4 regions of the Aminipila terrae genome follow, and region 3 is predicted to be linked to each of the others. Evidence: riboswitches for the same ligand, from Rfam matches in the RefSeq annotation. Region 3 holds a riboswitch; each other region holds the start of a gene.

Region 1 (3,599 bases), 100 kb from region 3:
AACGTAATTTACTCCACTGATGTTTCCTTTATTTAAACAATCCTGTGCAAGTCCATAATTAAGACCTGCAACTCCCCCGATAAAGTTTTTATTGCCTGAAACATCTTTATTATTAATGCATAAAGTGGTATAACCCGTCGCGCATCCAGCAATACCTCCCACATAGCTTCCTCCATCGGAAATCACTACGTTACTGGTACATCTGGTAATATCAGTACAGTTTGCATACCCAATGATTCCCCCTATATAATCACCGCTGCATTTTATACTTCCACTCACCGCCAAATCTTTTACTTCACCATTTAGCGTATATCCAAATAATCCCTGATAACTGTCGCTGGTAACGATATTTAAACCATCTAATGTATGATTTTTCCCATCAAAGGTTCCCGAAAATGGTGTTTTTTCTGTTCCGGCAGGCTTCCATCCCAGAGATAGGGTTATATCTTTTTCCAAACGTACTGTATCTTCGTCAAAATCCACAGAAACCGCTTCTCCTGTGGTATTTTTAAATTTACCATTTACTAAATCAGAGAATCTGTTAAGTTCCTCCGTTGTACTGATTGTAAAAGTACTTCCTTTTTCATATAGCTTGTTTACATCATAATCACTAATAGAAAAAGTTCCTGCACTCTCCATTAAAGTCATCATAAGTGGCTCTATGGCTGCTGTTGTTGTAGCATCTGTTACAGCACTGTCAGTGGTCACCTCAGTTTTACTATCTGTAACTGCACTTCCAGTAGTTTCGCCAGTTTTTGTGCTATCCGTTACAGCACTATCGGTAGTTTGACCTGTTTTCGTATCATCCGTGGTCTTACTATCAGTTGTTTCTCCTGTTTTCGTATCACCCGTAGCTGCACTATCGGTAGTTCCACCTGTTTTGGTATCACCCGTGGTTGTACTGTCAGGGTTTCCTCCCGATTTCGTATCACCCGTGGTTGTACTGTCAGTTGTTCCTTCTGTTTTCGTATCACCCGTGGTTATACTGTCAGTGGTTTTTCCTGCTTCCGTACCACCTGTAGCGGCACCATCCGTTATAGTGCCATCGCTGTTTTCTTTTGCTGTCGCCTGACTTTCGGAAACTGAGTTTCCTGTAGCCTGACTAACCGAATTCAACTCATCTCCTGCATAAGCAATCGCTGTAAACTGCGATATAATCATAGTCATGCAGAGAATTGCGCATAAAAAATTCTTTCTTTTTGTCAATTCAGTCTCTCCTCTCTAAAAACTTCAATAATAATAAATAAAAAAGGTCCTTTACTATAGTTTTTTACTATAATAAAGAACCTCCAGTTTTCTGGTCAGCTCTAACCATAATTACAATTTTATACTTCTCCTGACTTCTTCCAGCCGTATAGGCTTCCCATCGTTGATTATGACTTTTATCTCTCCAAAACCGATTTGATGAATAATCTTCAGCAGTTTTTGTTCCTGCTCATTTGGAATAACATTTTTCTTTTCTGCCTCTACTGACATTTCTTTTTCCTCCTGCATTTACTAACATTAGATTATTTCTCATCAATCCCACTTTTATGTTTATCCCTTATATACAGCAGTTACTGCTACATATTTTTTCTGATTAAATTCACATAAAAAAAGCTGTAGCATTATTGCTACAGCCCGTATTTCTGTATAATTTTAATCATTTGTATTACAAGAATTGCCGAATACCCGTCGGATTCTGTCTTCATTTTAAGCAGGTATTCTGGCTTACGCATTATCATCCTTACCAAGCCTTCCCAAGAAATTACTCAGTGGCTCACCCATTTATCTTTGTATGACAGGCAGGACTCCTCGTTTACAGCGGCGGGACCGCGCAGGACTTGAACCTGCTTCCCTCTTAGCTATCCGCCAAAATCCCCTTAGATTCCAGCGAACAGAACATAAAATGATCTATTAAATTTCACCACAATCATGTTATCATTGATTTTCCTCTACGTCAACACCCTGAAGAAATTTTATGTAAAATAACAGTTTAAGTTGTCGAAAAATGTTTTTACTGAACTAACTGATATAAATTCGTTTCTATTCCACCAATCTGGTTATTGTAAAAGGGACACTCTGGGCGGCCTGGGAACTGTATGTTAGATTTATCCCTCCATCACAGGTCACCAAATCTCCAACAATAGACCCATAAAAAATACCACTGTTACCATTTAGTCTTACTGTGCCTTTCGGGGCATAAAGAATTCCTGTCACATCACCACTGCCACCATTAAATGTGATATTTCCGTTCATTGAGTAAAAGCATACCGAATCTGACGCATTCATGCTTACGTTACTACCGTTAAATGTCATATCTCCAGTTGCTAATATACTTCCATTAGAATGAATCCCACTACCGTTTATAGTGAGATTTCCATTAATAAACACCGTAGAATAGACGGAAAGCATGGCATTTAGCTGCTCAGCTGACATGGTATACTGATTACTGCTAGCTTTAAAGGATGCACCAAAAACATTGATTAAAGTACTTTGATTAACCGTAGTTGCCAGAGTTAAAACATCAGAAAAATCAGGCATAGAGACATACGGAGAATTTTCTATTTTCCCTGATGAAGCATTAACCTTGGCATCAATAGTATTTACAGCAGTAACAACTCCAGTTACCGTGGCAGCATTTTTTATGCTATTATTAGAGTGAACATTGCCATCAATTATGTTCTGTCCTTTAAACTGCAATAAATCCATTTCACTACCAGAGAATAGTGCATACTTAAAAGGTCCAAAAACACTGCTGCACTCCGCTGCTGCACTTACAGACACTTTTGTATTATCTTCTCTTTTGAATATTTTTGCAAAAGTATATTCAACCGGATGGCTGGCAGTTATTCTTATCCTCTTATTTGAATTCACAAATTCTATTTGGTCAATTTCCTCTTCATCAAATCCATTTTCCTCAAAATACATAATCGACTTTTGTTTTGCCGCTACAATACTGTCTGGCAATTCCTGTGCCCCTGCAAGGCAGGCAGCATCTACTGCGCTCTGAAGCTGCTGCTTTTCTAGTGCAACTCTTCCCACATCAATTACTATTGCTGTAAAGGCCATCAGTACAGTAATAAATAATGCCACCATAATGGTAACTGAACCTTGTTCTTCTCTGTACCCACAATACTTAAAAACATTCATGAGCCATCACACTTCCATTTCATGCTCTTCAGTTTTTTTGATATCATTGGACTTACTTAGCGCTTTCAGCTTTATTTCCAACATAGCAAGATTTGAATTTGCCTCACTAAGTTTTTGTTCTACAATAATTTTTTCCATTGTAATATCAGATTTTTCATTAATAAACTGTACTATCTTTTTAGTATTCTCCTGCAATTCTTTTTCCATCAAATTGTTGGCATTTAATATCTTTTCGTTTTGTGTTTCAAGCTTTTCCACTGTTTTATTCAGGCTTTCTATGATTTGTTTTTGTAATTTAGTTTCAGCCGTTAAATCCGCTAAAGATTGCTCTTTTATGGCTGCCTGTGAATTTAAAGCAGACATCACTTCCGTCTGCATCATCAGCTGATTGGTCAAATTCTTTACATGGGCAGTTAATTCTGCAGTCTGGCCGTCAGATTGCACCGTTTTTAGATATTTAAGTTCTT
Region 2 (3,599 bases), 1.3 Mb from region 3:
TTAGGAGATACACCAGTTTACCCTTCTATCATTTGGCCATGGGAAGACAAAAATGATCCAGATATAAGGTACAGGGAGAATAAGGATGTTAACATTGATCAGGCATATTTAAGAAAACTCATAGTTGAGTATGGAAGAGAAATCGATAAGACAATTACACATAAAAATATAGAGAAAAATGGAATCATTACGTATGATGCAAAGAGCGGTATCACTACAGTGAAATTAAACGGTAGGAGTAAAAGGTATGGAGTTTCCCTTGGAAATGCTCAGATAAAGAACAACAGAATGATTGTGAATCGGGAGCAGGTTTGGTACGATTTAATAGGAAAGACATATCATTCTCCAGATGGGGGAACATGGTATGCGGATAAAACAAGTCCGATATTTGGAGGAGTATGGCAGTGCGTTTATTTGCCGAAAGATATTGCTAATGATTTATATTTAATAACGGAGGGCACACATATTGAAAAGGTTCTGTATGATAAAGCAGCAGGAGCGTGGGATGCAGGAACTGCGGCCGCTTTATCAGGATTTTGTACTTGGGTATACACAGAATATGGTGTTACTATATCCGTTGCCAGGGCTAGTTTTCTGGCAGGAGCAATTGTTTGCTGCTATGATCTTTCAAAAGCTTGGGAAAGAGACTGTTTTCGAGAGGCAGTCATGCAGTGTGGTGACAATGAATTTGTAAGAATCTCTTTTATAATTACAGATGGTGGTATCGTAAATACATACAGAATTACAAAAGAGATTAAAGATGTGTACCGGTATCAGGGAACATTTAAACCGGGGTATTATGAAAGTTATTCTAAGGTAAAGAAGTAGGGGAGATATATGAAATACAGACGCAGATTGGACGTGGTTATTACTATTGTTGGTATATTTACACTAATTTTTTCCATGCTTGCTAGGAGGGGAGACGCACCGCAAACTTTTGCAAGACTGGGAATTAATATTAACTTTATATCATCGCTAATTCTGGGTAGTATACTTTTTTACTGGACTTTTGAAGCAAGAGCGTATAAAAGATCTTTACTGGAATCCATAGCATGTTTCCTATTAAGTATAAGTTCTTTTTTATTGGCAATCTGCAGTTATTATACAACATGGAAATTTAGTGATATTAGTTTGATGATCATTATTGTTCTGTCTATAGTAGCAAGCACTATTTTTTGGCAGTCGAGCATAGGAATAAAAAAATTGCAGGCATAAAGACTGATAAAGATTTAAATCAGAATTAAGGAGATAGGCTAAACTGCTTTAGACTTTCTTAGCAAGAGCTAAGGCTATTATAAAACTTATATATAATCAATAGATTAGAGAAGTAGAACGTTTTAGAGGATTGGCATACAATGAGTTAGAATAAGATTCGGATGCTGTAGGAAACATCATTATAATTAAAACTGTTGGAGGATGGTTATATAACCTTCCAACAGTTTTAATTTGTGGGCGGTATTTGATAAAAAATATAAGAAATATTTAATTAAGAATAATGTTGAAATATAGAAATTAAAGTGATATTATAGTTGGTGAAAATATAAATATTTACATTTTATATATAATTATGAAATTTCGACAATATTAAACAAATTTCGACAAGAAGAGCTATTCAATTAAATAAATATCTATGTCTGTCGGCGGGAGCCGGCAGCTAAGAGGGAAGCCGGTGAGAGTCCGGCACGGACCCGCCGCTGTAAACGAGGAGTTCCTGCCCATTCATTTGCGTGACGCAAATGTCCACTGAAAGCAAACAAAGCTTTTGGGAAGGAGGGCAGAAATGTGGATACGTAAGTCAGAAGACCTGCATGGATTGAAGAAGTAACCGGTTACGAGGTAAATGACCAGGGAATTGTATTTTAAATTCATTTTTTAAAATAAATTAAGAAAACAGTGAAAACGGACTGTGGCAGATTTGCTATAGTCTTTTTTTGTTGTCCAAAAGAGAAAGGGGGTGAGCATTATTAAAAAAAATATGGCAATTACGCCGTATAAATATTTGTTTTATTATCTAATATCAAAGGAGGAACAAAAGAAATGATAAAATTAAAGCTAAGAAAACCGTTAGCAACCCTTATGATTATAGCTATGGTCATGAGCATGGGGCTCACTGCATACGCTGCAGACTGGCCAACCTACCAGGGAAATGATATTCACAACGGGATTATCAATGCAGCACCAACCAACGGAAGTCCAAATGTCACACGTATTGATCTGCCGAAAAATGGATCCGGTTGGGATGGTGTGGATTCAGCAGCTGTTATGGAAACCAGAAATGGAAATACCTTTGCTTATATACTTTATGACGGATATAAAGTTGCAAATGATAAGGGTGGCGGCAGGCTAGCTAAAATAGACTGTTCGGCATCTACTCCACAGGTAGTATGGGAAAAGCAGATTACCCAGAGTTCAGGATTCCAACTATCCTCTCCTTACCTGGATACTGAAAACCGATGCATCTATGTGGGGGCATCCGGATTTAATCAGAAAGCAAATAACGATGAGCTGACATTGACTGGAGGAGCAATCACAGATTGGTCTGTATCTTCTGCAGGAACAACTTTGGAAAATGGTAAGGTTGTTGTTTCAGGTAACCAAACTGTTACTTTGACTCAGACAAATACTAATTTAACTAGTGGTGAGACTCATCGTTCTGCCACTGGCGTAAAAATCAACGGAAGCAATGTAAATATGATTATTACTGCTAAGCTTAACGGTACTACAGTAGGAAGTAAGACCTTAAACGCTTCTAACCTAATCGATGGACATTACTATCTGAATGATAATTTCCAATCTACGGCAGAATCTGCTGTAAATACAGGGACAAATAATACGCTGGAATTTACCTATGAAATTTCAGGAAATGATAGCAATACTGTGGAGATTGAATATTGCCAATTGTATGAACAGAACAGTTCTATTACAAAAGTAACAAATATTGACGAAGAACCTACTACAGAATTGTCTTTAGCAGTGCCAAACAATGCACAGATCAATACTCCTATAGTAAAGAATGGGGATTATCTGTATTTCGGAACATGGTCAGGAAATGCAGGAACATATTATCAGTATGACATGGATAATAAGGAGTTAAAAGAATTTAATCCGGGTAATGGCGGTTTTTATTGGGCTGGTGCTGTTGTAGATGGAGATTATGTTTACTTTGGTGGAGATAAAGGTTTTCTGTATGCTCGTCCGGTAGGTGATGATTTTGATAATACTTCAGAAGGAAGTGTTGTTAATTTATCCACTATAGGTGGAGTGGAATCAGGGAATGTGCGCAGCACTATTTCACTAGTAGACGGACATCTTTACTTTACTAGCCAGGGTGGTTATTTATGGAGCTTTACTCCGGGAGCAGGAACACCAACATTAGACTGGAAAGCTAAGCTAGCAGGAACTTCTACTTCTACTCCAACGGTAGTAGGAGATAATATTTATGTAGGGTACTACAGTGGATTTAGTGCTGGAGGCGTTCAGAAGGTAGCAAAGGCTGGAAATCACCAGGTTTCTAACGTAGCAACACCGGGACCAGTACAAAGCTCTGTATTGGTATATACAAACGGTGGCGTAGATTACCTATACTTTAATACAAATTC
Region 3 (3,599 bases):
CAAAGAAGATATCATTGTGCTATTGACCGCAAAAATATATTTAAATGGGACAAGCACTCAGAAACAATTTACAGTAAAGGTAAAATCCTTAAATGGTGATTCTCCGGTTGTACCAACTTCAAAAAAAGCATATATCAGTATAGATGGTCCGGTAGGTGAAAAATGGGGTGGCAAATACGCTAAAACCGAAATAGAGATTGAATCCGGTGAGACGGCTTTCAGTCTGTTAGAAAAAACAGGAGCATCATTAAAGGTAGACAAAAATACTAAATATGGTGTTTACATAAGAGGAATTAATGGGCTGTCTGAATTTGACAGGGGCAATCAAAGTGGATGGATGTATCGGGTAAACGGAAAGTTCCCAGGACATTCAGCTGCTCTGGAACGAGTCTACCAGAATGATTATGTGGAATGGCTTTATACAAAGGATTTAGGACGTGATGTTGGGGGTATATTCCTGGAGTAGAAGGGAGTAAAGGTTCTATAACAGGAGGAACACAAAAAAATACCAATAATGTCACAGTTACAACTACAGCCACAGCAACTCTGAATGATACAACAAACGAAGCGAAGGCTGTTTTAAAATCAGATGATATAACCAAGGCACTAAAAGAATTACAGGATAAAGTAAAAAGTGCGCAGAAAGACGGAAAAACTGAAGTTGTACCAGAATTGAGAATAGACGTAAATTCAGACAGTAAGGCTTCATCAATAGAAACAATTATACCTAAGTCTTCAATAGTTACCCTGTCAAATGGTTTTGTGGAGGCAATCACTTTAAATACGGTCATAGGTGAAATAACTTTTGATAAAGATATTATAAAGGGCCTGACTAAGAATGTGGAAGGAGATTTGAGCATTAGTGTGGCAAAAGCAGAAGAAGGAAGTGCTACGGCTAAGCTATCATCTGCAACCGATGAAGTCAAGGCAAAATTAAAAGGCAGACCCGTGTATGAATTTACCGCTCGGAACGGAAGTCAGACCGTTTCTCAACTGGGTGGAACAGCCACTGCCACTCTTCCATATATTCTTGGAAATGGTGAAAAAGCAGAAGGTGTTGTGGCGTATTGGTTAAATCCTGATGGAAAGCTTGAAATTATTAAAAATGGTCACATGACAGATGACAGCAAGTATTTTGTTATGGAAAATAATCACTGGTCCACCTATGTGATTGGTTACAATGAAATAAAATTTGCTGATACTATTAATCATTGGGCGAAAAACAAGATTTTATATCTGGCAGCCCGAGATATCGTTAAAGGAAAAAGTGACACAGTATTTGCACCAGACAGCAATATAACAAGGGCAGAGTTTGTACAGATTCTTGCTAACATGAGTGGAGCTGATTTGAGTAAATACACTGGTTCAAAATTTAAAGATGTATGGGAAAATGCATGGTATGCAAATGCTGTGGCATGGGCAGTTGAAAATGGCATTGCAGGTGGTACAGGAAACGAGAAATTCTCACCATGTGCAAATATTACAAGGCAGGATATGTCTGTAATGATTTCAAAATATGTCGCCAGTATTTCTAAGAAAACTCTTCCAGAAACGAATAAAGCCTTGAAGTTTGCTGATGATTATGAGATAGCCAGCTATGCAAAAGATGCTGTTACGGTCATGCAGAAAGCAGGTATCATAAACGGAGAGAAGAATAACTTAGGATCATATAACTTTAATCCAAAGAACAAGGCAACCAGAGCAGAAGCAACTGCCATGATTGCAAATTATATGAAGTAATCATTTTAAACACCTTAAGCTTGTTTTATCAGACTTAGGGTGTTTCTTCTCTCTTCTAATTGACAAAGGTAAAATTTGTTGATAATATGAAATAAATAGGGAAAAGAGAAATTAATAAATAATGTAATTTATGTTCCGTTAACAGTTGATGCTGTTAATGGCTAAGATGGAACTCCGGTTAGAATCCGGGACGGTACCGCCGCTGTAAGTGAGGAGTCCGAGCCGCAGCTCTTTAGAAAGAGCAGTCACTGAGTGAAAACTTGGGAAGATTGGCAAAGGGTGATGATACATAAGTCAGAAGACAAACATAAATTGAATATACTTCGGTAAGGGTGAAGGCTTGCTTATATGCTGCAATTTTAGCATGTATAGAGCCCATTAAAACATATACAGTTAAAAACGGAACTGTGACTTTATTAGTCACAGTTTTTTTGTAATCGTATATAAATTAATAATATTAAAGATGAGGTTTGAATATAGGAAAAAAGGGAGGAAGGATAATATGCTGGAAAGCAAAACACAACTGATGGATTTCTTTAAAAAGCTGACACAGGAAAGATCTCTTAAAACGGAGATGGAATTTTATAAAGAACTCAATGAAACGATGCTATGGGTACCTGATGTTTCTTCTGGGCATGGAAACAACAAGAAGACTTTTGCTCTGTTAATGACTGCAGATGGAAAAAAATTAATTCCAGCTTTTTTACATAAGAAGTCAAATTTGGGCAGATTTAAAGAAGAGCAATTGATACAAATACCCTATAACAAGCTTAAATATATTATAATCGATGCTGAACCAGAGATAAATGGAATTGCCATTGCTCCTTATGAAGAAAACATAGTTCTGGACAAAAATTTAATGGATATAATAGATTCCCAGGCAACAGGAATGAATGTTCGAAGAGAAGAATATACTGGGCAAATGAGCCTGAGAATGCCAGACAGTGTACCCAGCGGAATGACATCAGCCTTAAAACGGTTTTTTGAAAGAAGTCTTGAGGTTGAGGCTGCCTGGTTAATGAAAGTCATGGGAGAAAATGCATATGGAGAGCATTGGATGCTGCTCATTGATTTTTATGGGGAAAAGAAGGAACTGTTCCCAAGAGTTGCAGATATAATGAAGGGATACATGAAACAAGGGGAGATGTTCGAACTTGTTCAAAAGACCAAAGATCTTATCGTTAAAGAAATAGAACCAGCAAGGATATATAACCGAGTGAGTAATAAAAATTTATTTTAACCCAGAATCAGGATAAAAATATAATTAGTTGTTGAAATATCCAAAAATTCTTTATAGAATAAAAGAGACTTAAATAAAACAAAAAAGATTAAGTTAAGCAAATGTAAAGGTTAGGTTGGATATGAAATGGACTGAAAAGCAGGCCGAAGCCATCGGGCTTAGAAATAAAAATATGCTGGTTGCGGCGGCGGCAGGTTCTGGTAAAACTGCTGTTTTAGTTGAAAGGATTAAACAATTAATCATAGATGAAGGTGTTTCTGTCAATGAGATGCTGGTAGTCACCTTTACTAATGCAGCAGCAGCAGAAATGAGAGAAAAAATCGTTCAGGCTGTAACCTCTGAGATTGAAAAGAATTCAGGAGATACAGCTTTTTTGCGTAGGCAGTTGAACATAATATATAAGGCCAATATCAGCACTTTCCATGCCTTTGCACTGGAAGTTATACGAAGATTTTTTCATGTGATTGGAATTGATCCTGATTTTAAGATCTGCGATGAAGCTCAACAGATCATACTTCAGGCAGATGCAATGGATGAGCTGTTTGAAGAAATGTTTGAAAAGGATAATGTTGATTTTACAACGTTCTTGAACAATTATGCTTCCAGCAAAAATGAAAAT
Region 4 (3,599 bases), 540 kb from region 3:
TATGTACCGGAAAAGACTATTATACAAGATTTCTCTGCAAAAATAAAACCTGGGCAGAAGTTGCTATTGTTGCCCCACTGGTGCAGGTAAAACTACCATTATGAACTTGTTAATGCGGTTTTATGAATTGGATGCGGTGAAATACTGTTGGATGGAACACCAATCAGCCAGGTACCACGGGAGAATGTACATCAGCAATTCTGCATGGTTTTACAGGATTCATGGCTGTTTGAAGGCACAATAAAAGAGAATATTATTTACAGCAAGCAGGGCATCACAGAAGAACAGGTGGTGAAAGCCTGCAAAACCGTGGGTTTGCATCATTTTATCAAAACCTTGCCTGAGGGATATGATACGATATTAAACGATAAGGCCAGTCTGTCAGAAGGACAGAAACAGCTTATTACTATTGCCCGGGCAATGATACAGAACGCACCGCTGCTGATTTTAGATGAAGCAACCAGTTCAGTAGATACCCGTACGGAGCGTATTGTTCAATCTGCAATGGATCAGCTGACGGTTGGCAGAACTTCTTTTGTCATTGCCCACAGGCTTTCCACCATTAAGAATGCAGACTTGATTCTTGTGATGAAAGACGGGATATCATTGAAAGTGGTAATCATAAAGAGTTGCTTGCACAGAGTGGATTCTATGCAGAGCTTTATAACAGTCAATTTGAATCAGCAGCATAAATTTTAATCCTTGTTCTTATGAATTAGAAAAATGGTGTCAATACCCAGGGTGTTGACACTAATTCTATTTAATGGTAGTATTTTAGATAATAACATTCTTAAAATAATTTAATAATCATTTTATGTTCCGTTTTAATTGGTAGCATACCAAATTAGGATGGCTAAGAGGGAAGCAGGTGAAAGACCTGCGCGGTCCCGCCGCTGTAAACGAGGAATTTTTCTTAAAATACCACTGAGAGAATCTTGGGAAGGTTAGAAAAGTGATGATACGTGAGCCAGAAGACCTGCTTAAAATGATAGAACCAGTATTCCGCGGGAAATCGGCAATACGGATTAATAGATGGATATTTATGTGAAATATATCTTTGTTTTTGCAGTAAAAACGGACTGTAGTATTTTTTATACTACAGTTTTTTTTGTCCAAAAACATATTAGTTATGTGGCTGGTTGATTTGCTTTTCTCGGGAGAATACAGGTTTTATCTGATCAGAAAAATAACGCATTATGCGATGATATAGATAAGAATAATAGAAGGAGAGAAGAGAAAGCGATGTTTTTTGAAATGAATAAAGTAAAAAAAGCTCTAGTGATTATATTAACCATTGCCATAACTTTTACGGGCTTTTGTATACCAGAAGCAGGTAACCTAAATGTGTATGCAGATGAAGTCACAGCGGGCAGCTCTGGTAACAACAGTAAACCTTCAGCAGGCGACGGGAGCAAAGAAAATCCCTATGTCATAAAGAATGCGGATGAGCTGTCATGGTTTTCAGAGGAGGCTAACAAAACTCTAACACTATGTGCCGTTCTGGGTGAGGATATTAATATGGGTGGGGAAAGCCGCCCTTGGAAACCAATTGGTACAGGCCTTGATAGTCAAAAGCCCTATACTGGAGTCTTTGATGGGAAGGGTCACACTGTTAGCGGCATCTATATCAATTGTGAAGGAAAATACCTTGGCTTTTTTGGAAACCTGGGTTCCGGTAGCACTGTGAAAAACCTCACAGTAAAAGGGAGAATTACCAATAGTGCTACCGGTGCTACTTATACGGGCGGCATCGCTGGATGCGCCAATGGTGGCAGCCAGATTGTAAATTGTGCCAATTATGCTGATGTGAGTGTAAAGGGTGGAACTACTGTAGGTGGGCTTGTTGGCGGTACAGAGGGTAATTCTAACTCTAATATTAAGATATTGGGCTCTCTCAATTCAGGATCCGTGTCAGGAAAGAGGATGGCAGGCGGTATCATTGGAGTCGCTAAGTTTGTGGATGTTAGTTATTGTTATAATAACGGAGATATTAGCACTTCAAGCTCTTATGTTGGTGGTATTTTAGGTTCTACATCTAGCAGTTCTAAATCTAATTTGCAGAAGAGCTACAATATTGGAAATGTTTCAGGAACAACCAATGTAGGTGCATTGGCAGGAGACTCCAGTGGTATTGTTTCTAATGTAAGTAACTGCTATTGGCTGGAAGGTTCAGCAGAAAAAGGCTTTGGAGGTACAGCTTCAGTTTCAGGTACTAATGCAGTTAAGGCTGCTGCAGACATGAAAACGGCAGACTTTGTTACGTTGATTAATGGGGAAAATTCTCCACAGGAATCTAAGTTCATAGCTGTTGAAGGAGAATATCCTGTACATCAGTGGCAACAGCCAGAGATGAGTGATGAAGATGCAGTGGCAGCAGCAGCGGACGCTTTAACTATGGATACTTCAAATCCAGTAAAGATTAATCTAACCCTTCCATCCACAGGAATCAATGGTACAGCCATTTCATGGAAGTCAGGAAATGAAGCAGTTGTTTCCCATGAAGGTGTTATTAATCCTCCTGATGCAGATACAAAAGTTACTTTGACGGCTACTGTATCTAAGAATGGAATACAGAAGACAAAAGATTTTGTTTTTACAGTAGCAGCCGGAAGTGAAAGCCAGGATAAAGAAACAATAGATAAAGCTATTCAGATTTTGTCTAATAACATGATTCCAAAGAATGGTACAGATACAAATTTTATTACTTTTGTAAATAAAACCTTGGAAAAAAACAATATTACAGGGGTAACGGTTCAGCTTATAAATACAGGTACTCCTGCAAGAGCGGATGTGGGAAGCATCGGAACCAATGGAGATATTACATACTTTTATCAGGACCCGTCAACACTGGGTTACAGTACTGCATTTGTTTTCATAAATGATATTAAGATGACTCTCTCTAAAGGAAATGTCAGCAAAGAGATTACGGTAAAAGCAAGGTTGGATTGGGATGAAAGTAAAGTCAAAGACTGGTTGAATAAAGCTGTGCTTGATACAATTGGCTGGGAAAGTATAAAGGAGACTAATTCTGATCAACAGGCTGTTACGGATTCTTTAAGCCTGCCGGTACGTAAACGGGATACAAAAGATAATCTACTTGCAAACCTGACGTGGAGCAGCAGCGATACTGGGGTAATACAAATTGCCAAAGGTGAGATTGGCGGTAACCTTCCAGTAGTGGCAACCGTTAAGCGTCAGGCAGAGGATCGGGAAGTTGTTCTTACGCTTTCTGCAGAGAGTACAAAAGCGCTGGGAATTACCAGTACAAAAACCATCACCTTGAAAGTAAAGGGGGATGGTAAATCTCTATCTGAACAGGGAAAAATGCAGGCCATGCTTGACAAGCATTATACGGAAGGATGCCTGACTCTGGTTTCCACAGGTGAGAAGGTTACAGGACCAGTTCGGGGAGATGTAATGATACTAAAGCATTCCAGAGACTGGTTTGATACTGAATCTGGACTGGAGTTTGATTCAAAGATTACAGATCCTAACTCTGAGAGCAGTACACGGCGTAATTATGATTTTACCGCTACAATTTCTGATTCAAAGTATGCTGATTCTGGATATCCCAGAATCAATGTATACCGACCTCTGCC

What was found. Region 3 has a riboswitch for cobalamin ahead of Ami3637_RS02495 (enhanced serine sensitivity protein SseB C-terminal domain-containing protein). Riboswitches for the same ligand answer to the same signal wherever they lie in the genome.
Region 1: another riboswitch for cobalamin. It lies ahead of Ami3637_RS02035 (DUF2292 domain-containing protein); the one in region 3 lies ahead of Ami3637_RS02495 (enhanced serine sensitivity protein SseB C-terminal domain-containing protein).
Region 2: another riboswitch for cobalamin. It lies ahead of Ami3637_RS08915 (PQQ-binding-like beta-propeller repeat protein); the one in region 3 lies ahead of Ami3637_RS02495 (enhanced serine sensitivity protein SseB C-terminal domain-containing protein).
Region 4: another riboswitch for cobalamin. It lies ahead of Ami3637_RS17020 (immunoglobulin-like domain-containing protein); the one in region 3 lies ahead of Ami3637_RS02495 (enhanced serine sensitivity protein SseB C-terminal domain-containing protein).

Annotation. Positions count from the first base shown of each region.
Region 1 is NZ_CP047591.1:434,845-438,443, forward strand. It holds gene Ami3637_RS02030 (InlB B-repeat-containing protein) at 1-1,206, opposite strand, end outside; gene Ami3637_RS02035 (DUF2292 domain-containing protein) at 1,318-1,476, opposite strand; cobalamin riboswitch at 1,679-1,902, opposite strand; gene Ami3637_RS02040 (Tad domain-containing protein) at 2,026-3,132, opposite strand; gene Ami3637_RS02045 (coiled-coil domain-containing protein) at 3,139-3,599, opposite strand, start outside.
Region 2 is NZ_CP047591.1:1,862,534-1,866,132, forward strand. It holds gene Ami3637_RS08905 (hypothetical protein) at 1-828, shown strand, start outside; gene Ami3637_RS08910 (hypothetical protein) at 838-1,215, shown strand; cobalamin riboswitch at 1,614-1,826, shown strand; gene Ami3637_RS08915 (PQQ-binding-like beta-propeller repeat protein) at 2,038-3,599, shown strand, end outside.
Region 3 is NZ_CP047591.1:538,163-541,761, reverse strand. It holds gene Ami3637_RS02505 (DUF4430 domain-containing protein) at 1-466, shown strand, start outside; gene Ami3637_RS02500 (S-layer homology domain-containing protein) at 673-1,740, shown strand; cobalamin riboswitch at 1,854-2,065, shown strand; gene Ami3637_RS02495 (enhanced serine sensitivity protein SseB C-terminal domain-containing protein) at 2,243-2,980, shown strand; gene Ami3637_RS02490 (UvrD-helicase domain-containing protein) at 3,102-3,599, shown strand, end outside.
Region 4 is NZ_CP047591.1:3,508,747-3,512,345, reverse strand. It holds gene Ami3637_RS18870 (ATP-binding cassette domain-containing protein) at 148-699, shown strand; cobalamin riboswitch at 799-998, shown strand; gene Ami3637_RS17020 (immunoglobulin-like domain-containing protein) at 1,255-3,599, shown strand, end outside.